One region of the Superficieibacter sp. BNK-5 genome, then DNA from elsewhere that is predicted to be linked to it. Evidence: predicted binding sites of a transcription regulator. Region 1 holds the regulator's gene; each other region holds the start of a gene.

Region 1 (5,333 bases):
GGACGGTGATTTCGTCGATCTGGCGTGGAGCGAAGATCCGCAGCAGGCCAGGCATAAGCCCCGGCTGGTGGTTTTTCATGGGCTGGAGGGCAGCCTGCATAGCCCCTATGCGCACGGCCTGATTCACGCGGCGAAAGCGCGCGGCTGGCTTGGCGTGGTGATGCATTTCCGTGGCTGTAGCGGTGAGCCAAATCGTCTGAACCGTATCTATCATTCGGGAGAAACCGAGGACGGCACCTGGTTTTTGCACTGGCTGAAGCGCGAGTTCGGCAATGTCCCTACCGCAGCGGTGGGTTACTCGCTGGGGGGCAACATGCTGGCGTGCCTGCTGGCAAAAGAAGGCAGTAACGCACCGCTTGACGCGGCAGCGATTGTCTCCGCCCCCTTTGTGCTGGAAGCGTGCAGCTATCACATGGAGAAAGGCTTTTCCCGCGTCTATCAGCGCTACCTGCTGAACCTGCTGAAAGGGAATGCGACCCGGAAACTGAAGGCGTATCCCGGCACGCTGCCGATTGAACTGGCCCAGCTAAAGCAGGTACGCCGCCTGCGCGAGTTTGATGATTTAATCACCGCGCGTATTCATGGTTTTGCCGACGCTATCGACTATTATCGTCAGTGCAGCGCGATGCCGTTGCTCAATCAGATCGCCAAACCGACGCTGATCATCCATGCTAAAGACGATCCGTTTATGGATCATCACGTTATCCCCGATCCCGACACCTTACCGCCACAGGTAGAGTATCAGCTCACCGAGCATGGCGGGCACGTCGGATTTGTGGGTGGCACGCTGCGGCGTCCGGAAATGTGGCTGGAAAAACGCATTCCCGACTGGCTGACAACATACCTCGGAGCCTAATATGATTATTCCCTGGCAGGATCTCGCCCCTGAAACGCTCGACAGCCTGATCGAAAGCTTTGTCTTGCGTGAAGGCACTGATTATGGTGAACATGAGCGTTCGCTCGAGCAAAAAGTCGCCGACGTTAAACATCAGCTTAAAACGGGTGACGCCGTGCTGGTGTGGTCTGAGCTGCATGAGACGGTCAACATCATGCCTCGCAAGCAGTTTCGCGACTAAATTTACTGATTACTCAGGGAGTTGCTATGTCTGCCAAACATCCGGTGATTGCGGTAACGGGTTCCAGCGGTGCGGGAACCACCACCACCAGTCTCGCCTTCCGTAAGATTTTTTCCCAGCTCAACCTGCATGCGGCGGAAGTTGAAGGGGATAGCTTTCATCGCTATACCCGCCCGGAAATGGACATGGCGATCCGCAAGGCGCGCGATCTGGGTCGGCATATCAGCTACTTCGGCCCCGAGGCCAACGACTTTGGTCTGCTGGAACATACGTTTACTGAATATGGTCATTCCGGCACAGGCCAGGCGCGAAAGTATCTGCATACCTATGACGAAGCCGTGCCGTGGAACCAGGTGCCGGGCACGTTTACCCCGTGGCAACCGCTGCCGGAACCGACCGACGTCCTGTTTTATGAGGGATTGCACGGCGGCGTGGTCACTCCGCAGCACGATGTTGCACGCCATGTCGATTTGCTGGTGGGCGTAGTACCGATTGTTAACCTCGAATGGATCCAGAAGTTAATTCGCGATACCAGCGAGCGCGGACACTCCCGCGAGGCGGTGATGGACTCGGTGGTGCGCTCAATGGAAGATTACATCAACTTCATTACGCCGCAGTTTTCGCGCACGCATATTAACTTTCAGCGGGTGCCGACCGTCGATACCTCCAACCCGTTCGCCGCGAAAGGCATCCCGTCACTGGATGAAAGCTTTGTCGTCATTCATTTTCGCAATCTGGAAGGGATCGATTTCCCGTGGCTGCTGGCGATGCTTCAGGGATCGTTTATTTCCCACATCAATACATTAGTGGTGCCCGGCGGGAAAATGGGGCTGGCGATGGAACTGATTATGCTGCCGCTGGTGCAACGGCTGATGGAAGGCAAAAAAATAGAATAGCGAAAGAGTGGCTGGCGGCGTGCCCTTTGCCCGGCGGCGCTGCGCTTGCGCGGGCCTGTGGATTGCGATTAAAGTGTTGATATTGATGGTTTTCGTAGGCCGGGTAAGGCGAAGCCGCCACCCGGCATAACAACGATGCGGCTGCCCGCGCTATACCGCAAACGCGGGCAACATAATAACAAGGTGGACGTTAACCCTACCCTGCAACCACCTCATACGAATGGGTAATATTCACCGCTTTACCCAGCATCAACGCCACTGAACAATATTTCTCCGCAGAGAGATCGACTGCCCGGGCTACCGCCGCATCTTTCAGGTCATTGCCGGTAACGATAAAGTGCAAATTGATATGGGTAAATAAACGCGGGGCTTCTTCACGGCGTTCAGACGTCAGTTTCACCTCGCAGTTTGTCACCGCCTGACGCCCTTTTTGCAGGATCGACACCACATCAATCGCGCTGCATCCTCCTGCGGCCATCAGCACCATCTCCATCGGGCTGGGCGCTTTATCACCGGAGTTACCATCCATCAAAATCTGGTGCCCGGAGGCCGACTCACCCAGAAACGTTAACCCCTCTACCCATTTCACTCGCGCTTGCATAACATCCACTCCAGTGTCGCCATTTTCTTCACAGATTACGCGTACATAACAATTCTCGCAACGGAAGGCGACCTGCGTCATGCTGAAGCGAGACACCAGGAGACAGGCGGCAAAAGCTATGCTAAAACAGACGGGATGCTACAGTGATATATTGACTTTGCGCATACATAGATGCAAAGGACATCAGATTAACGGCTGCGGAGCATACCGACAGTCAGCTTCCCGCCCGAGGGAAGAAAACGATTGCAACCCCGGAGGCAACGTCGTTTAGCCGCCGGAGATAGCTTATAACAGAGGATAACCGCGCATGGTGCTTGGCAAACCACAAACAGACCCGACTCTCGAATGGTTCTTGTCTCATTGCCACATTCATAAGTACCCATCGAAGAGCACGCTGATTCACCAGGGTGAAAAGGCGGAGACGCTGTATTACATCGTCAAAGGCTCCGTGGCAGTGCTGATTAAAGATGAGGAAGGGAAAGAGATGATCCTTTCTTACCTCAACCAGGGCGATTTTATCGGTGAACTGGGCCTGTTCGAAGAGGGCCAGGAACGTAGCGCCTGGGTGCGTGCAAAAACCGCCTGTGAAGTCGCGGAAATTTCCTATAAAAAATTCCGTCAGTTGATCCAGGTGAATCCGGATATCCTGATGCGTCTTTCCGCACAGATGGCGCGTCGCTTGCAAGTGACGTCTGAAAAAGTGGGCAACCTTGCCTTCCTCGACGTCACCGGTCGTATCGCGCAGACGCTGCTTAACCTGGCTAAACAGCCGGACGCTATGACCCACCCGGACGGTATGCAGATCAAAATCACCCGCCAGGAGATCGGCCAGATCGTCGGTTGCTCTCGTGAAACGGTAGGCCGCATCCTGAAAATGCTGGAAGATCAGAGTCTGATCTCCGCGCACGGTAAAACTATCGTCGTTTACGGCACTCGCTAAGCTCGACACCCGGCGCATTCACTGCAATGCGCCGATAAACTTCTATGTGGCGCAGGCTTATCTATCACCCGGAAGTGAACTACGCACTACGTCAAACGCTGGTGTTGTGTTTGCCCGTGGCTACAGGTCTGATTATCGGCCAGCTCCAGTACGGTCTGTTATTTTCCCTGGTTCCCGCCTGCTGCAATATTGCCGGTCTTGATACGCCGCATAAGCGGTTTTTTAAACGTCTTATTATTGGCGGTTCGCTGTTTGCCGGCAGTAGCCTGGCCGTACAGATCCTCCTGGCACAAGATGCGCCGCTACCGCTGGTCCTGACCGCGTTGGCACTGATACTCGGCGTTACGGCAGAAATCAGCCCTCTCCACGCACGCCTGCTTCCCGCTTCGTTAATTGCCGCTATATTTACTCTCAGCCTGGCCGGTTCAGTGCCGGTATGGGAGCCGATGCTCTTGTATGCCACAGGCACGCTCTGGTATGGCCTTTTCAACTGGTTCTGGTTCTGGCTATGGCGCGAACAGCCGTTGCGCGAATCGCTAAGCCTGCTTTACCGTCAGCTGGCGGACTACTGCGAGGCCAAATACAGCCTGCTGACCCAGCACGCCGATCCGGAAAAAGCGCTGCCGCCACTGCTGGCGCGTCAGCAAAAGACGGTGGATCTCATCACCCAGTGCTATCAGCAGTTGTATATGCTGTCGGAAAAGAAACATCACAATTACAAACGGCTGCGCTGGATGTTCCAGATGGCGCTGGATTTGCAGGAGCATATCTCCGTCAGCCTCCACCAGCCGGAAGAGGTGCAAAAGCTGGTGGAGCAAAGCCACGCGGAAGCGGTGATCCGCTGGAATGCGCAAACCGTGGCCGCTCGCCTGCGCGTGATGGCCGACGATATTCTCTATCACCACTATTCCGGGCGCTTCAACATGGAGAAGCAGATTGGCGCGCTGGAGAAGATCGCCCGGCAGAATCCGGATAATCCCGTCGGCCAGTTTTGCGCATGGCATTTCAGCCGCATCGCCCGCGTGCTGAAAACGCTGCGTCCGCTTTATCCGCGCGATTTGATGGCTGACCGCCAGCGTCGTCTGCCCTTGTGGTCGGCACTCAAAAACTATTTATCACTGAAGTCTCCCGCGCTGCGCACGTCGGCCCGCCTCAGCGTGATGCTCAGCATCGCCAGCCTGGCAGGAAGCGTGCTGCACCTGCCCAAGCCTTACTGGATCTTAATGACCATTATGTTCGTGACGCAAAACGGCTATGGTGCGACGCGGGTGCGGATCCTGCACCGGACGCTGGGCACGCTGGTCGGGCTGGTGATTGCGGGCGCGACCCTGCACTTTAAGGTGCCGGATGGTTTTACGCTGTGCGCGATGCTGGGCATTACGATTATCAGCTATTTGATCCTGCGGAAAAATTACGGCTGGGCGATGATTGGTTTTACCGTCACCGCCGTATATACCCTCCAGCTTATCAACCTTAACGGCGAACAGTTTATTTTGCCGCGGATGATCGACACCGCGCTGGGCTGCCTGATCGCCTTCGGGGGGATGGTCTGGCTGTGGCCACAGTGGCAAAGCGGCCTGCTACGGCAGAATGCCCACGGTGCGCTGGAAGCGGATCAGGAAGCGCTGCGTCTGATTTTAAGCAACGATCCGCAGGCCCCCACCCTCGCGTATCAGCGGATGCGGGTAAATCAGGCGCATAACACTCTATTCAACTCATTGAACCAGGCGATGCAGGAACCGGGTTTTAATACGCAGTACCTGGCTGATATGAAGCTCTGGGTTACCCACAGCCAGTTTATCGTCGAGCATATTAACGCG
Region 2 (5,333 bases), 490 kb from region 1:
CGTGGTTTGCCTCGCTGGGCGATCGTCACACTGCGCAGTATCAGGTGCTGACGCGGCTGGCGCAGTTCTCGCTGGCCCGCGAACCGCATATTGATCGGGTTGAGACACCGAAAGCGGCGGTTTCAATGGCGAAGAAGACCTCGTTCGTGCTGGTCGTCATTGTGGCGTTACTGACGATTTACGGCACGCTAATCTGAGCCGCGTGCCGTAACCGCTTACTCCGTATCCGCAGGCGGGATGCCGAAGTCCGGCATCCCGTTTTGCTGCCAGCGGATCGGCTTCAGGCGGGTATGGCGATTGGGATCGTACAGCGGATCGCCCTCAATCTCCGTGTAATTACGCGCATGATAAACCAGCACGTCATCGCCCTCCGGCGTACGGGTAAAACTGTTGTGCCCCGGCCCGTACTGGCGATTTTCATAGCTGGTTCTGAATACCGGCTGCGGGGATTTATGCCAGTTCTCCGGCCTGGTCATATCGGCGTTCAGGTCAATCCACAGCAGCCCCATGCAGTAGTTCTCATCCGTGGCGCTGGCGGAATAGCTGACAAAGAGCTTATCGCCGTGCACCAGCACCGCTGGCCCTTCGTTGACCAGAAAGCCCCGGCATTCCCACTCATATTCCGGCTTACTGAGCATCACCGGCTCGCCTTTAATCGTCCAGGGATTTTCCAGTTCTGCTAGATAGAGGTTAGAGTTTCCGGCAATATCCGGCGCTTTTTGCGCCCACAGATACCACTGTTTGCCCTGATGGTGAAAGGTGGTGGCGTCCAGGCAGAAAGTGTCAAACGGCGTTTTGATCTGACCGCGCTCAATCCATTTGCCGCTGAGCGGGTCACTATCCTCGCAGGTCAGCGCGTACATCCGGTGCTGGAACATCCCGAGTGAATCCAGCGCCTGAGTGTGGGCAGCCGCGAAATAGATCACCCACATGCCGTTGATGTTATGCAGTTCCGGTGCCCAGATAAGTTCGCACATCGGTCCGGTGGCAGGTTTGCGCCAGACGACCACAGGCTCGGCGCAGCGCAGCCCATCGATGCTGCTGGCGCGGCGGATCTCCAGCCGATCGTATTCCGGCACGGAGGCGATAAAATAATAGCTACCGTCATGATGCAGAATAAACGGATCGGCACGCTGTTCAATAAAGGGATTCGGCCAGTTTTCCATCAGGCATTCCTTGTTTTTTCGGTCGTTGGCAATTCCTGGTACTCGTGCAGTTCGCGATAGTTAACGCGGCGTTTTTCCAGATCCGTCTGGATCTGCTGCATAAATTCACGGTTCACTTTCAGCAACCGGACGACGACTGCAGTAATCAAATAGCCGATACCGGGAATAACCGTAAATAGCAGGACAATGCCGTTAATCGCCGTTGCGCTTTGCGCCTTCGCGCCCGCATCATAACCGTACCAGGAGAGCAGAAACCCAACCATCGCTCCGGCAATCGCCAGGCCCAGCTTCAGGAAAAACAGGTTGCCGGAGAAACTAATACCGGTAATACGCTTGCCGGTTTTCCACTCGCCGTAGTCGTCCACGTCCGCCATCAGCGACCAGTGCAGCGGGGAAGGGATCTGGTGCAAAATATTGAGCAGGAAATAGAGAACAACGATGGTGACCGTAGCGTGCGGATCAAAGAAGTAAAAAGCGCAGGAGAAGATAGCCAGTGCGATGTTGGTCCAGAAGAAGACTTTCAGCTTGCACCAGCGGTCGGTGAGCACTTTCGCCAGCATACTGCCGATCATCATCCCGACCACGCCGAGGCTGATGAACAGAGTAGCAAAATGCGTGCTCTGGCCCATCACCCAGGTGACGTAGTACATGGTGGCGGCCATACGGATGAAGCCGGGGCAGACGTTGCACAGCGTCAGCAGTAAAATGCGCACCCACTGATCGTTCTTCCACACGTCTTTCAGATCTTTTTTCAGCTCGTCATTGGTAGGTACTGCCGGACGCACGCGCTCGCGAACGGTAGCAAAGCAGAACAGAAACATGCACATACCGATAAACGCGAGTACGGTCATCGCCATCTGGTAGCCTTTCGCTTTATTCGCGCCGCCGAACCAGTCGGCCATCGGTAGCAAGGTCAGCGACAGCAGCAGCGTGGCAATGCCGACCATCACGAAGCGATAAGACTGACAGGCAACACGCTCTTTCGGGTCGTTGGTGATCACGCTGCCCAGTGAGCAGTAGGGGATATTGATGGCGGTGTAGGTAATCGACAGCAGGAAGTAGGTCACAAAAGCATAGATAACCTTGCTGCTATAGCTCCACTCAGGGGTGGTAAACATTAATACGCTGAACAGCGCGTAGGGAAAGGCCACCCACAGTAGCCAGGGCCGGAAACGCCCATATTTACTGCGCGTCCGGTCGGCCAGTGCGCCCATAATCGGATCGGTAACCGCGTCGATTACCCGGATGGAGAGCAGTAATACGCCGACCAGCGCTGGCGCAAGACCGAAGATATCCGTATAAAAGTAATTAACAAACAACATGATGGCACCGAAGATGATGTTACATCCGGCGTCACCCATTCCGTAGCCAATTTTCTCTTTTACTGACAGTTTACTCGTGTTCATTGCCAGATCTCTCCCTTGTTAGATGAAGAGAATTATTTGCTGGCTATCGAATAAATGCGTTGCAGGATAGAGGCGCTGATATGGACAAAATCGCTGTTGAGAAGAAAGTGTGAGGAAGATAACACCCCTCACCCGGCAGGGTGAGGGGAAGAGATTAATGTACTTTAACGGTTCTGGCGCTTTTCTGTTTAAACATATAGCCAATACCGAGCACTATCAGCCATACCGGGATCAGATAGACCGAAATCGCCATCCCGTCGGTCATCAGCATAATTACCAGCACTGCGGCCATAAAAAGCAGGCAAATCCAGTTACCTACCGGATAGAACAGCGCCGGGAAGCGTGGGGTAATGCCCTGCTGATGTTTAGCACGACGGAACTTAATGTGCGCCAGACTGATCATCGCCCAGTTAATCACCAGTGCCGAGACCACCAGCGCCATCAGTAGACCAAAGGCCGATTCCGGTGCCAGATAGTTAATCAATACGCACAGCGCGGTCACCAGCGCCGAGACCAGAATGGTGTTTACCGGCACGCCGCGCTTATCCACGCGCATCAGCATTTTGGGCGCGTTGCCCTGCTGAGCGAGGCCAAACAGCATGCGGCTGTTGCAATATACGCAGCTGTTATACACCGACAGCGCCGCCGTCAGGACAACCACGTTCAGCGCGTTTGCCACGAAGGTATCGCCCAGTTCATGAAAAATCAGCACGAACGGGCTGGTATCTGCGGTGACGCGCGTCCACGGCAGCAGGGAAAGCAGCACGGCCAGCGAGCCTACGTAGAAAATCAGAATACGGTAGATCACCTGATTGGTGGCTTTCGGAATGCTCTGCTCCGGGTTATCCGCTTCCGCCGCGGTGATGCCGACCAGTTCCAGCCCACCGAAGGAGAACATGATAATCGCCATCATCATCACCAGCCCGTTAATCCCGTGCGGCAGGAACCCGCCTTGCTCCCACAGGTTACGAACGGTCGCCTGCGGACCACCGTTGCCACTGAACAGCAGCCAGCCGCCGAACAGGATCATCGCGACTACCGCGATGACTTTAATAATGGCAAACCAGAACTCCATTTCGCCAAACACTTTCACGTTGGTCAGGTTAACCGCGTTGATGACAACGAAGAACACCGCCGCCGAGGCCCACGTCGGGATTTCCGGCCACCAGAACTGAATGTATTTTCCGACCGCCGTCAGTTCCGCCATCGCCACCAGCACGTAAAGAACCCAGTAGTTCCAGCCGGAAGCAAAGCCAGCAAAGCCGCCCCAGTACTTATAGGCAAAGTGGCTGAACGAACCGGCGACCGGCTCTTCAACGACCATTTCACCCAACTGACGCATGATCAGAAAGGCAATAAGACCGGCGACGGCGTAGCCCAGAATAATACCGGGGCCGGCGGACTGGATAACGGATGCGCTGCCCAGGAACAGCCCCGTACCGATGGCCCCTCCTAACGCAATGAGCTGAATATGGCGGTTTTTTAGTCCGCGCTTCAGCTGGTCGCCATGCTGTTGACCTTCCATCTTGAAACCTCGTGAGTGTTTATAATGTGGTTGACGCTGTTGTGCGTTTGTATGTCTGGAATTCCAGTTCTTGTATTATTTTATTTACAGCAGCGGTATCTGAATTATTCTCAGAATCCTTTTAACAGCCACACAATAATGGTATGCGACCCGGAATGCACCTGCTTTATGAAGGGACACAGAGCAGTTGGGTAAAAAGAAACCATTTGTAAACCCCTCATTTTTTCACCACTTACTCGCTTTATTCACAGCCATTCACTTATTTGAATAAATATGCGCATAAGCTCCTGTTGAATCGGTTCAGATCTCCATAATTAAGGTTTCACCAAAGTTAAATCTACCTCTTCCTGAGTAAACACAACATTTGTGCAAAGTTACATTTCTGAAACGTTATTTCTGTAAGGTTGTTAAAATGTGGCGTGTTTCATGATGTGAGTCAAAACCTGTATAGACATAAGGTGAATACTTTGTTACTTTAGCGTCAAGAATATGAAATTGGTAAGACCAATTGACTTCGGGCAAAAGGCGTAAGACAGGGAACTATGGCCTACAGCAAAATCCGCCAACCTAAGCTATCCGACGTGATAGAGCAGCAGCTGGAGTTTCTCATCCTTGAGGGGACGCTTCGCCCCGGTGAAAAACTTCCGCCAGAACGCGAACTGGCAAAACAGTTCGACGTTTCCCGTCCCTCCCTGCGTGAGGCGATTCAACGTCTCGAAGGAAAGGGCCTGCTACTGCGTCGTCAGGGCGGTGGAACCTTTGTGCAGAGCCGCCTGTGGCAGAGTTTCAGCGATCCGCTGGTAGAACTACTGTCCGACCATCCTGAATCCCAGTTCGACCTGCTGGAAACCCGTCACGCGCTGGAAGGCATTGCCGCTTATTACGCGGCGCTGCGCAGCAATGATGAAGATCGCGCGCGAATGAGCGAGTTGCATCAGGCCATCGAACGGGCACAGCAATCGGGGGATCTTGACGCCGAATCCGACGCTGTCGTCCAGTATCAAATCGCCGTCACTGAGGCGGCACACAACGTGGTTCTGCTTCATCTGCTACGCTGCATGGAGCCGATGCTGGCGCAAAACGTGCGGCAAAACTTTGAATTGCTTTACGCGCGCCGGGAAATGCTCCCGCTGGTCAGCAACCATCGCACCACGGTTTTTGAAGCCATCATGGCCAGCGAGCCGGAACGCGCACGCGAAGCATCGCATCGCCATCTGGCCTTTATCGAAGAAATCC
Region 3 (5,333 bases), 110 kb from region 1:
CGTACTGCTGCACGAAGCGGTCGGTCACGGTCTGGAAGGCGATTTCAACCGTCGCGGTACGTCGGTGTTCAGCGGTCATATCGGGGAACTGGTGGCATCTGAATTGTGTACCGTGGTGGATGACGGCACCATTGCCGATCGCCGTGGCTCAGTCTCGATTGATGACGAAGGCGTGCCGGGTCAGTACAACACGCTGATCGAAAACGGCGTGCTGAAAGGCTATATGCAGGACAAACTTAATGCACGTCTGATGGGCGTCGCGCCGACCGGCAACGGCCGCCGTGAGTCCTATGCCCATTTGCCAATGCCGCGCATGACCAATACCTATATGCTGGCAGGCAAATCCACGCCGCAGGAAATCATCGAATCTGTGGAATACGGCATCTATGCGCCGAATTTCGGCGGTGGTCAGGTGGATATCACCTCCGGCAAATTCGTTTTCTCTACCTCTGAAGCTTATCTGATCGAAAACGGCAAAGTAACCACGCCAGTAAAAGGCGCGACGCTTATCGGTTCCGGGATTGAAGCGATGCAGCAAATCTCAATGGTCGGTAACGATCTGAAGCTGGATAAAGGCGTGGGTGTTTGCGGCAAAGAGGGGCAGAGTCTGCCCGTGGGCGTCGGCCAGCCAACCTTGAAAGTTGACAATCTGACGGTAGGCGGCACGGCGTAACGCTTTTACCACCGCGTTGCCGGGTGGCGGCTGCGCCTGACCCGGCCTGGAGTTCATTGTATATCAAATAGTTAACAGCAATTCGTTGCACATATCCGTAGGCCCGGTAAGCGCAGCGCCACCGGGCAGAGCAACACGGTGCGGCAGCGCTAGCGTAATTCTTTCCCCCGCCCGCGCATCTCCTGATATACCCTCGCCACATCGACAAAATAATCCGTCAGCGCATTAATACACACCTGCACCTTCAGCGGCAGCTTATCTTTTTCGGTATACAGCGCATAAACCGGGCGTGGATCGGACTGATAACGCGGCAGCAGGATCTCCAGCTCGCCACGGTTAATCTCATTAATTACCCACATCAACGGCACATAGGCGATCCCGGCTCCGGCCACCAGCCAGCGGGTGAGGGTCATGGGATCGTTAGTCACAAACCGTCCTTCGGGGATCAGACGGGTTGAAATGCCTTCCGGCGCGATCAGCTCGAATTCATTATCCGGACGCACGCTGTACTCCAGCCACGAATGACTGGCAAGATCTGCGGGTTTCTCCGGCATACCTGCATGCTGAAGATAGCTTTGCGCCGCGCACACCACCATCGGCATTGCGCCCAGCCGCCGGGAAAACAGGCTCGAATCCTGTAACGCGCCCACCCGGATCGCCACGTCCAGCCCGTCGGCGATAAGATCCGGCGCGGGAATGCCGGTGACCAGATTCACCGCCAGCCCCGGATACTCTTTCAGCATCCCGGCAGTAAGGCCCGCAAGGACATTTTGTGCCATGGTTGAAGAACAGCCAATCCGCAAGGTGCCAATCGGCGTGTTATTAAACGCATAGAGTTGCTCGTGAACATCCTGTACTTCATGCATCATCCGGCGACAGCCCTGGTAGTAAATTTTGCCGGCTTCGGTCAGGGCGAGGCTACGCGTACTGCGGTTTAACAGCTTAACCTGCAATTCATCTTCCAGTTTGGATACCGTCTGGCTGAGCGAAGAAACGCTCATTTGTAGCTGTCTGGCCGCGGCGGTAAACGAGCCGTGTTCCACTACTTTGGCAAAAACTGACATGCGTTTAAGTCGTTCCATTGTTCACTCTGGCTTAAAAGTGATTTAGATCACATAATATAGATCACTGCATAACTGTTACGCTAATATATTGTTAGCCATATAACTAATACATCGCACTCGCCTGCACTCTCTCTAATCAAGGTCAACATGAGTCTGTTTCCCGTCATTGTGATTTTCGGCTTGTCGTTTCCGCCGATCTTCTTTGAATTGCTATTGTCTCTGGCCCTCTTCTGGGTGGTGCATCGTGTGCTGGTCCCCACCGGGATCTACGATTTTGTCTGGCATCCTGCACTTTTCAATACCGCGTTGTATTGCTGCCTGTTCTATTTAATATCGCGTTTGTTCGTCTGAGGTGGATGTGAAAACACTAACAAGAAAAATTTCCCGTACGGCCATTACGCTGATACTGGTACTGCTGGCTTTTACGGCCATCTTCCACGCGTGGGTCTATTACACGGAATCGCCGTGGACGCGTGACGCCCGCTTTAGCGCGGACGTGGTGGCTATTGCCCCGGATGTCGCCGGGCTGATCACTCAGGTTGAGGTGCACGATAACCAACTGGTCAAAAAGGATCAGGTACTGTTTACCATCGACCAGCCGCGCTATCAGAAAGCCGTTGAAGAAGCGGATGCTGACGTTGCCTACTATAAGGCGCTGACCAGTGAAAAACGCCGCGAGGCCGGACGACGCAATCAGTTAGGCGTCCAGGCAATGTCGCGCGAAGAAATTGACCAGGCCAACAACGTTCTGCAAACCGTAGAACATCAACTGGCGAAAGCCGAGGCCACGCGCGATCTGGCGAAACTTGATTTAGAACGCACGGTCATTCGTGCCCCCGCAGATGGCTGGGTAACTAACCTGAACGTATACAGCGGTGAGTTTATTACCCGTGGCTCTACCGCCGTGGCGCTGGTGAAACAAAACAGCTTTTACATTCAGGCCTATATGGAAGAGACCAAACTTGAGGGCGTGCGTCCCGGCTACCGGGCGGAAATAACGCCGCTGGGCAGTAACCGGGTGATTAAAGGCACCGTCGACAGCATTTCGGCTGGGGTAACCAATGCCAGCAGCAGCAACGATGCAAAAGGCATGGCGACCGTTGATTCAAACCTGGAATGGGTTCGTCTGGCGCAGCGCGTGCCGGTACGCATCCGTCTGGACAGTCAGGGGGAAAATGTCTGGCCGGCGGGGACGACAGCCACGGTCGTTATTACCGGTGCCCAGGATCGTGATGTCCGGCAGATGTCATTCTTTCAGAAACTGGCGCTGCGCCTGCGTGAGTTCGGCTAAGCGCTATGGGTATTTTCTCCATTGCCACTCAGCATGTCCGCTTTGCTATCAAGCTGGCCTGTGCCATCGTGCTGGCGCTGTTTGTCGGTTTTCATTTCCAGCTTGAAACTCCGCGCTGGGCGGTGCTGACGGCGGCAATTGTCGCGGCAGGTCCGGCATTTGCGGCGGGTGGCGAACCCTGGTCCGGGGCGATCCGCTATCGCGGTATGCTGCGTATCGTCGGGACGTTTATCGGCTGTATCGCCGCGCTGACCATCATCATCCTGATGATCCGCGCGCCGCTGCTGATGGTGCTGGTGTGTTGCGTCTGGGCCGGATTTTGTACCTGGGTCTCGTCGCTGGTGCGCGTCGAAAACTCCTATGCCTGGGGGCTGGCGGGCTATACGGCGCTGATCATCGTCATCACCATCCAGACGGAACCGTTGCTGACGCCGCAGTTTGCCGTCGAGCGCTGTAGCGAAATCGTCATTGGTATCGTCTGCGCTATTGTCGCGGATCTGCTGTTCTCCCCACGTTCCATTAAGCAAGTTATCGATCTTGAGCTGGATAATCTGCTGGTGGAACAGTATCGCCTGATGCAGCGTTGTATTCAGCACGGGGATAGCGAGGAGCTGGATAATGCCTGGGGGACGCTGGTACGCCGCACAGCGGCTCTGGAGGGGATGCGCGGGAATTTGCTGATGGAATCGTCCCGCTGGTCGCGCGCGGGCCGCCGCCTGAAAGCGCTTAACACGGTCTCTCTGACGCTCATTACCCAGGCGTGCGAAACCTATATTATGCAGAATACGCGCCCGGAACTGGTGACAGATACCTGGCGCGAGATTTTTTCCACGCCGGTGGAGAACGCGCAGGACGTGCATAAGCAGTTGAAGCGTATTCGCCGCCTGCTGGTCTGGACCGGCGAGCGCGAAACTCCCGTTACCGTCTATAGCTGGGTCGCCGCGGCTACGCGCTATCAGCTTTTAAAACGGGGCGTGGTGGGAAATGCCAAAATCAGCGCGGTAGAAGAGGACGTCCTGCAGGGAGAAGTGATCGTCAGGCTGGACTCAGCCGAGCGCCATCATGCGATGGTTAACTTCTGGCGCACCACGCTGTCGTGCATTCTCGGTACGCTTTTCTGGCTGTGGACCGGCTGGACCTCCGGTAGCGGTGCAATGGTGATGATTGCCGTCGTGACTGCTCTGGCGATGCGCCTGCCAAATCCGCGCATGGTGGCGATAGATTTCCTTTTTGGCACACTGGTGGCGCTGCCGCTGGGGGCACTGTTCTTCCTGGTCATCATACCTTCTACCCAGCAAAGTATGCTGCTGCTGTGTATCAGTCTGGCGGTGCTGGCCTTCTTTATCGGAATTGAAGTGCAGAAAAGACGCCTCGGATCGCTGGGGGCGCTGGCGAGCACCATTAATATCATCGTGCTGGATAACCCGATGACGTTCCATTTTAGCCAGTTTCTCGACAGCGCGCTGGGGCAACTGGTGGGGTGTTCACTGGCGCTGATGGTGATCCTGCTGGTGCGTGATAACTCCCGGACGCGTACCGGACGTGTGCTGTTAAACCAGTTTGTTTCTGCGGCGGTATCGGCGATGACGACCAACATGGCCCGGCGTAAAGAGAATCATCTGCCCGCGCTCTATCAACAACTCTTTCTGCTGTTGAACAAATTTCCCGGCGACGTGGCGAAATTCCGCCTGGCGCTGACGCTGATCATCGCGCATCAACGCCTGCGTGACGCGCCAGTCCCGATTAACGACGATCTCTCGGCCTTCCATCGTCGGCTCAGGCATACTGCTGACCGGGTCATTTCCGCCAGTAATGACGATAAGCGTCGTCTCTGTTTTACCGAACTGCTTGAGGAACTTGATGTTTATCAGGAAAAACTGCGCTACTGGCAGGCCTCGCCACAGGTTACCGAGCCGGTTTACCGGCTGGTCGACATGCTGCATAAATATCAACATGCTTTAACCACCCGCTAAGTATCTGGCACTCAATGGAAAACGCATCGGCTGAGGTTGATGCAAACCGCCCGCGGATATCGGGGCGACCACCGGGTTGGGCCTCCCTCCGGGAACCCAATCCCGGCGTTTCCCCTGTTACGCTATTTTGCCAACCATCTAAACCGACGCCAGAAGCGTCGGTTTTTTTATGGCTATACTTAAACGCTATAAAAGAAACACATCGGGAGGGCACATGGCAGCACAGACACTTCAGGAGCACGAACTCTTTCAAACAGGGTATCTGGTAGATGGCGTCTGGAAAACGCTCGACGCGACCTTTGATGTCGTCAACCCGGCAACAGGCGAGGTCA
Region 4 (5,333 bases), 1.3 Mb from region 1:
CGGGGACGATTGCCATTAACGGCGATGCGGCGAAAACCGTGGACGCCATCATTGCCGCCGCAGATGCAGAGCGCGCGCCTTTCCGCCTTGCCCTGGGCAGCAAGGCATATCACTCCATTCGGGAAGCGTTAAACGGACGGTTACAGGTGCTGGAGGACAATAAAGCGGTCGCGCTGAGCGTGGATAAGAATGCGTAAACGGCTCAAGGCCCTTTTTTCGTCGGGCCTTTCACCGCTTTCATCTCGTATTCGCTCTCCGGGTCCATTGCGTTGACGGCTTTTTGCAGTTCCGTCAGGGCAAATTTGAGGGAAGCGACCTCTTCCCTCAATGCCTGAATCTCCTGCTCCTGGGTCAGCGAGCGGCTGTTTTTCGGGAACGCATGCAGCACATCTTCTTCATGAAACATCCGGACCTGGCGATTATCGACGGTAACCAGTTGATACTTCAGCCGTCCGCTGTTGATGGCGTTATAGATGGTCTTACGGCTGACCATCGTTAGCTCAATGACATCGCTGATTCGAAGCATCTTTTTCCTTTGCGTTCCCGGCGTCAACACAGTAAACCCGACAGAAGGCAGTTTACCGTGTGATGACGGCGTTGGTGAACTCTTTTGCGATGTCCTCCGGGGCGAGTTCACACAAATAATCCACCTGTGCTTTATCGGCTAACAGGGCAAACAGCGATTGAATGATCGCGACCTTTTCGCAAGTGGGATCGATCGCCATCATGACAATAATCTCCGGTTTGACGGCCTCATCAGGTTCATCCGTCCGCTGAAATTCAATGCCGCTGTGGTTGATGCCAATAGCAAAGCTAGTCTGGTTCACATGCTCAAATTCGGTATGCGGAATGGCGATGCTATGGGTTTCCATAAAGATCCCGGTGGGGTAAATCTCTTCTCTGGCTAACACGCCGTCGGCAAAAGAGGCTTTCACCAGCCCCTGTGCCTCCAGCGTGGCCGCTAACTGCCGCAGGGCATCGCTCCGGCTAATGGGATCGTTGAAAATCAGTACGCGTTCGGGGCTAAATAACATTATGCTTCCTCCTTCTGCGCCGCTTCCGCCATCAGGATATTTTCCTGTTGCAGCTTGCGCCGGTTCCACAGCACCAGGCCAAGGGTACACAGGCTGAGCACCGCGACGCCCGCCACTTTAAAGTAGAAGCTCTGGATAATGACCCACGGCAGCATCGCGCCAGCGTAGTCCACGCTGCTGATGCTGGTGGTACCCTGCGGCAGAGAGAACCCGGTACTGACGGCGGTACTGGTAACGATGGGTGCCAGATTCGTACCAATCAGCAGCGCCAGACTCAGGGTCAGCAAGCCGGTAAGCAGGGTGCGGAACATATCTCCCCGGCAGACGGCGGTCACCAGCACAAAGGCGAAAGGCAGCCCGGTCAGGGAGGCGAACGGCAGGAACTGATTGCCCGGCACGATGGCCGCCAGCACCAGCATCACCGGGATCATGAGCATGGAAACGGAGAGAGTAACCGGATGGCCAACGCTCACCGCCGAGTCCAGGCCAATGGCGATTTTGCCAAACGATCCGGCGCGCGCCTGGGCAATTTCCTGAATACGTTCGCTGATCGGATAAACCCCTTCCATTAGCATCTTCGCCATCCGGGGAATAATGGTCATTACCGCCGCCATGGTAATGGCGGTCTGTAAAATCGCTTTGACCTCAATACCGGCAATAATCCCCAGCAGCGCCCCGATAATGGCGCCGAGCGAGGCCGGATCGCCTAAAATAGACAGCCGTTTCTGAATGGATTCAGTATCAATCTTAATATCCCGGACTACCGGAATACGGTCGACAATGGCATTAACCAGCCATGCCGCAGGCACAAATGACGCTGAGAAACCGTGGGGTACCGAAATAGAGGGCAGGTTCAGGTACTTTTCCACGTCGTTACTGGTCCGGTCCGCAATGACCATTGTAATAATACAGTTTATTCCGGCGGCAAAAACGCCGAGCCACAAACTGCCGGTAATAACCGTGACCAGAGAGCCGGTAAAGGCGTGGTGCCAGAGATTCCAGACGTCAACGTTTAATACCCGGGTAGTGCGGGTATAGAGCATCAGCATATTAATCGCCACGCACACCGGGATCACCAGCGCCCCGACGCGGGTGCCCATTGCCACTGCGGCGGCGGCGGGCCAGCCGACATCCAGCACCGAGAAGTTCAGGCCAAAACGTTCGACAATGGCGTGGCTGACCGGCGTCAGCGAATCAATCATCAGGTTGACGGTAATACTTAAACCAATAAACCCGATCCCCACCATTAAACCGGCTTTAATCGCCCTGGACACTGGAATACGTAGCAGCAGCCCGAGGATCATAAAGATAAGCGGCATCATCACCGATGCCCCTAAATTAACGATATAGTCGACGATAAACATAAATTATTCCTCGGCGAGAATATGTTCTTTCACGCTGCTGAAGACCTTATCCACGCCCATACCGGTTAACAGCGGCAGCGCATTAATCACCGGAACAGAAAGCGAAACGGGGGAAGTAGAAACAATAAAATCCAGATCGTCTCGTGTTTTCGCTTCCGCTACTGTGCCCTGAGAAATTCTGACTTTATCGAGCAGATTTTCCTTTTTCAGGAAATCCTGCAGTTTATTTAAGGCAATCGTACTGGTGGCCACGCCAGCGCCGCAACAGATCATCATATGCTTCATTGGTAATCCCTCGTGTGTTTGTTAAGAGAGATTAAAGCATGTGATGAAAACCAGATGTGTGATCAGTGTGTAATTTTACACACTAAGTACACAAAAGTGCGCGCTTAGCGATTTTACCCGGCCAGACAGTCCCGGATTCGACGTAATAAAACCTGAGTGGCAGCCTGCAAAATCACGGCAATCAGCCTTGCGAAACCTCTCTGCTTTGGCTGCTTACCTCAGGAAATACGCGGGATCTGGCACGATGACCTCGGTGGATAAACGCTGCACAGGAATGCGAATAGCGAAGGTGAATAATTCATCGCATTATAGCTATACGACTTATCAATCCGGATTAACGGGAGAGACACGATGCACGTATTTGTTACCGGGGCTGGCGGTTGGCTTGGCTCCACGATTGTTGAAGAGTTGCTGAACAACGGGCATCAGGTATCCGGTCTGGTTCGGGCAGATGAGCAGGCAGCCCGATTAACGGCGGCTGGTGCGCAGGCGGTTAAAGGCTCGCTTGATGACGTTGAGGTACTGAAACAGGCGGCGGCGAACGCCGATGCGGTGATCCACACGGCGTTCAACCACGACTTTTCGCGCTTTATTGAAAACTGCGAGCAGGACAGGCGGACCATTGAACTGCTGGGCGACGCGCTGGCCGGGTCCGATCGCCCGCTGCTGGTGACCTCCGGTCTTGCTGGCCTGGCGAAAGGCGCGACGGAGCAGGATCTCCCTAATCCGGCATCGCCGCGCAAATCGGAAGCGGCAGCCAGAGCACTTCATGCGCGAGGCATTCATGCTGCCGCTGTGCGTCTGCCGCCATCGGTACACGGTATCGGCGACCACGGTTTTCTGCCGATCCTGATCCGTCTGGCGCGGGAGAAAGGCATATCGGCCTGGCCGGGTAACGTCGATAACTGCTGGTCCGGCGTGCACCGCCGCGACGCGGCACGGGTCTATCGCCTGGCGCTGGAGCAGGGTGTGACGGAGCAGATTTACCACGCGGTCGCCGAGGAATCGATCCCCCTGCGGACCATTGCTGAGACCATTGGCCGCAACCTCGGATTACCTTCCGGCGAACGGGAGCCAGAACACTTTGGCTGGTTCACCATGATGGCGACGGCGAATATGGCGGTCAGCAGCGAACATACCCGTCATTTACTGAACTGGCAGCCGCAGGAAGCGGATTTGCTGACCGATCTGAACCATCCCTCTTACTACTCCCTCTGATAGTTTTCAGGGAGCCGCCCGCGCGTGGCTCCCTGTAACCGTTTTATAACAAATATTGTCCAGCCGAGTCAGGGATGCTACTATCGGGAAAATAGCCGTTTAGACGGCTAAAAACCATTATGTATTCGAGGAACCGTTATGTGGCAAGAGAGACTCGCGCAACTGGTCGCCACCTGTCACTGGATTGGGGCGAAAGGCTGGGCACCGGCAACTGGCGGTAATATGTCGGTACGTCAGGATGCGACCTGGTGCTGGCTCAGCGAGTCGGGGCGCGACAAAGGCAGCCTGACCAGTGACGACTTTTTACAGGTCTCTATCACCCACAATACCGCGCCCTCGGGGCGTAAACCCTCCGCCGAGACCGGCCTGCATACTTTGATCTACCGTCTGTTTCCGGAAGCCAACGTGGTACTGCATGTGCATACCGTCAACGCTACCGTGCTGTCGCGGCTTGAAACGAGCCAGACGCTGACGCTTCAGGGTTACGAGATGCAGAAAACCCTTACCGGTCAGCACACTCATCTGGACGCCGTGCCCATCGCGATTTTCGATAACGATCAGGATATTGACGCGCTGGCCGCCCGTATTGAGGACCATGCGCAGACCCATCCGCTGCGTTACGGCTTCCTGCTACGCGGCCACGGCCTGACCTGCTGGGGGAAAGATATCGCTGAAGCGCGCCGCCAGCTGGAAGGGCTGGAGTTCTTGTTTGAGTGCGAGCTTTTGCGCCGCCGTTACGCATAAATACAGCGCCCGACCATGTGGCGGGCGAGCGCTGTAACATCAGGGCAGGCGAGGGTAGGCATCGGCGATCGCGTCGCCGGTAAAATTCGCGACCCAACCTTCCGGATTATCGAAAATGCGGATAGCGGTAAAATTCGGTTCAGATCCCATATCGAACCAGTGCGGTGTCCCGGCTGGCACCGAGATCAAATCGTTTTTTTCACACAGTACCTGATAGATCTCATCGCCGATATGCAGGCAGAACAGCCCTGCACCTTCGACGAAGAAACGTACTTCATCTTCGCCATGGGTATGCTCGTTGAGGAACTTCGCCCGCATCGCCTCTTTCTGCGGATTATCAGCGCGCAGGCTGATCACGTCCCAGCTCTGGTAGCCTTTCTCGGCCACCAGCTTATCAATCGCGTGCTGGTAAGCATTAATGACGGTCTCAGGCGTCGGGGTATCTCCCAGCTGGCGGTCGGCCTGCCAGCGTTCAAAACGCACACCTTTCGCATTAAGCTGCTGCTGGATCTCTCCGGCGTCGGTGCTGTGCCAGACGTGCTGGCTGGCGTCTTTATCGGAAAAAATGGTTAATGCGCTCATGAGGGGATCTGCTCCGGATGAATGTCGTCAAAACGCTGAACCTGCGGATGATGGCTGGCCGGATCGCGATCCTCGCGCACCAGTTGTAACGTGCGTAGCCCTGCCG

What was found. The regulator CRP, encoded in region 1, controls carbon source genes, mostly activating them, when cyclic AMP is high. The targets are predictions, from matches to a motif close to ATGTGANNNNNNTCACAT.
Region 2: a site for CRP is predicted at 2,680-2,697, ahead of ACMGGS_RS11105 (glycoside-pentoside-hexuronide (GPH):cation symporter). Genes of this name have one in related genera too.
Region 3: a site for CRP is predicted at 1,773-1,790, ahead of aaeR (HTH-type transcriptional activator AaeR). Genes of this name have one in related genera too.
Region 4: a site for CRP is predicted at 2,722-2,739, ahead of ACMGGS_RS02475 (PTS sugar transporter subunit IIB). Genes of this name have one in related genera too.

The regions. Positions count from the first base shown of each region.
Region 1 covers NZ_CP179893.1:1,826,565-1,831,897, reverse strand. The annotation lists gene ACMGGS_RS08715 (hydrolase) at 1-856, shown strand, start outside; gene ACMGGS_RS08710 (YheU family protein) at 858-1,076, shown strand; gene ACMGGS_RS08705 (phosphoribulokinase) at 1,103-1,972, shown strand; gene ACMGGS_RS08700 (OsmC family protein) at 2,169-2,573, opposite strand; gene crp (cAMP-activated global transcriptional regulator CRP) at 2,881-3,513, shown strand; gene ACMGGS_RS08690 (YccS/YhfK family putative transporter) at 3,558-5,333, shown strand, end outside.
Region 2 covers NZ_CP179893.1:2,313,098-2,318,430, forward strand. The annotation lists gene ampE (beta-lactamase regulator AmpE) at 1-197, shown strand, start outside; gene ACMGGS_RS11100 (family 43 glycosylhydrolase) at 216-1,166, opposite strand; gene ACMGGS_RS11105 (glycoside-pentoside-hexuronide (GPH):cation symporter) at 1,166-2,572, opposite strand; gene aroP (aromatic amino acid transporter AroP) at 2,727-4,097, opposite strand; gene pdhR (pyruvate dehydrogenase complex transcriptional repressor PdhR) at 4,640-5,333, shown strand, end outside.
Region 3 covers NZ_CP179893.1:1,936,199-1,941,531, forward strand. The annotation lists gene tldD (metalloprotease TldD) at 1-673, shown strand, start outside; gene aaeR (HTH-type transcriptional activator AaeR) at 823-1,755, opposite strand; gene aaeX (p-hydroxybenzoic acid efflux pump operon protein AaeX) at 1,885-2,088, shown strand; gene aaeA (p-hydroxybenzoic acid efflux pump subunit AaeA) at 2,096-3,028, shown strand; gene aaeB (p-hydroxybenzoic acid efflux pump subunit AaeB) at 3,034-5,001, shown strand; gene ACMGGS_RS09335 (NAD-dependent succinate-semialdehyde dehydrogenase) at 5,216-5,333, shown strand, end outside.
Region 4 covers NZ_CP179893.1:512,654-517,986, reverse strand. The annotation lists gene ACMGGS_RS02495 (SDR family oxidoreductase) at 1-197, shown strand, start outside; gene ACMGGS_RS02490 (helix-turn-helix domain-containing protein) at 203-526, opposite strand; gene ACMGGS_RS02485 (PTS sugar transporter subunit IIA) at 579-1,034, opposite strand; gene ACMGGS_RS02480 (PTS galactitol transporter subunit IIC) at 1,034-2,398, opposite strand; gene ACMGGS_RS02475 (PTS sugar transporter subunit IIB) at 2,402-2,683, opposite strand; gene ACMGGS_RS02470 (SDR family oxidoreductase) at 3,035-3,901, shown strand; gene ACMGGS_RS02465 (methylthioribulose 1-phosphate dehydratase) at 4,040-4,645, shown strand; gene ACMGGS_RS02460 (1,2-dihydroxy-3-keto-5-methylthiopentene dioxygenase) at 4,685-5,227, opposite strand; gene mtnC (acireductone synthase) at 5,224-5,333, opposite strand, start outside.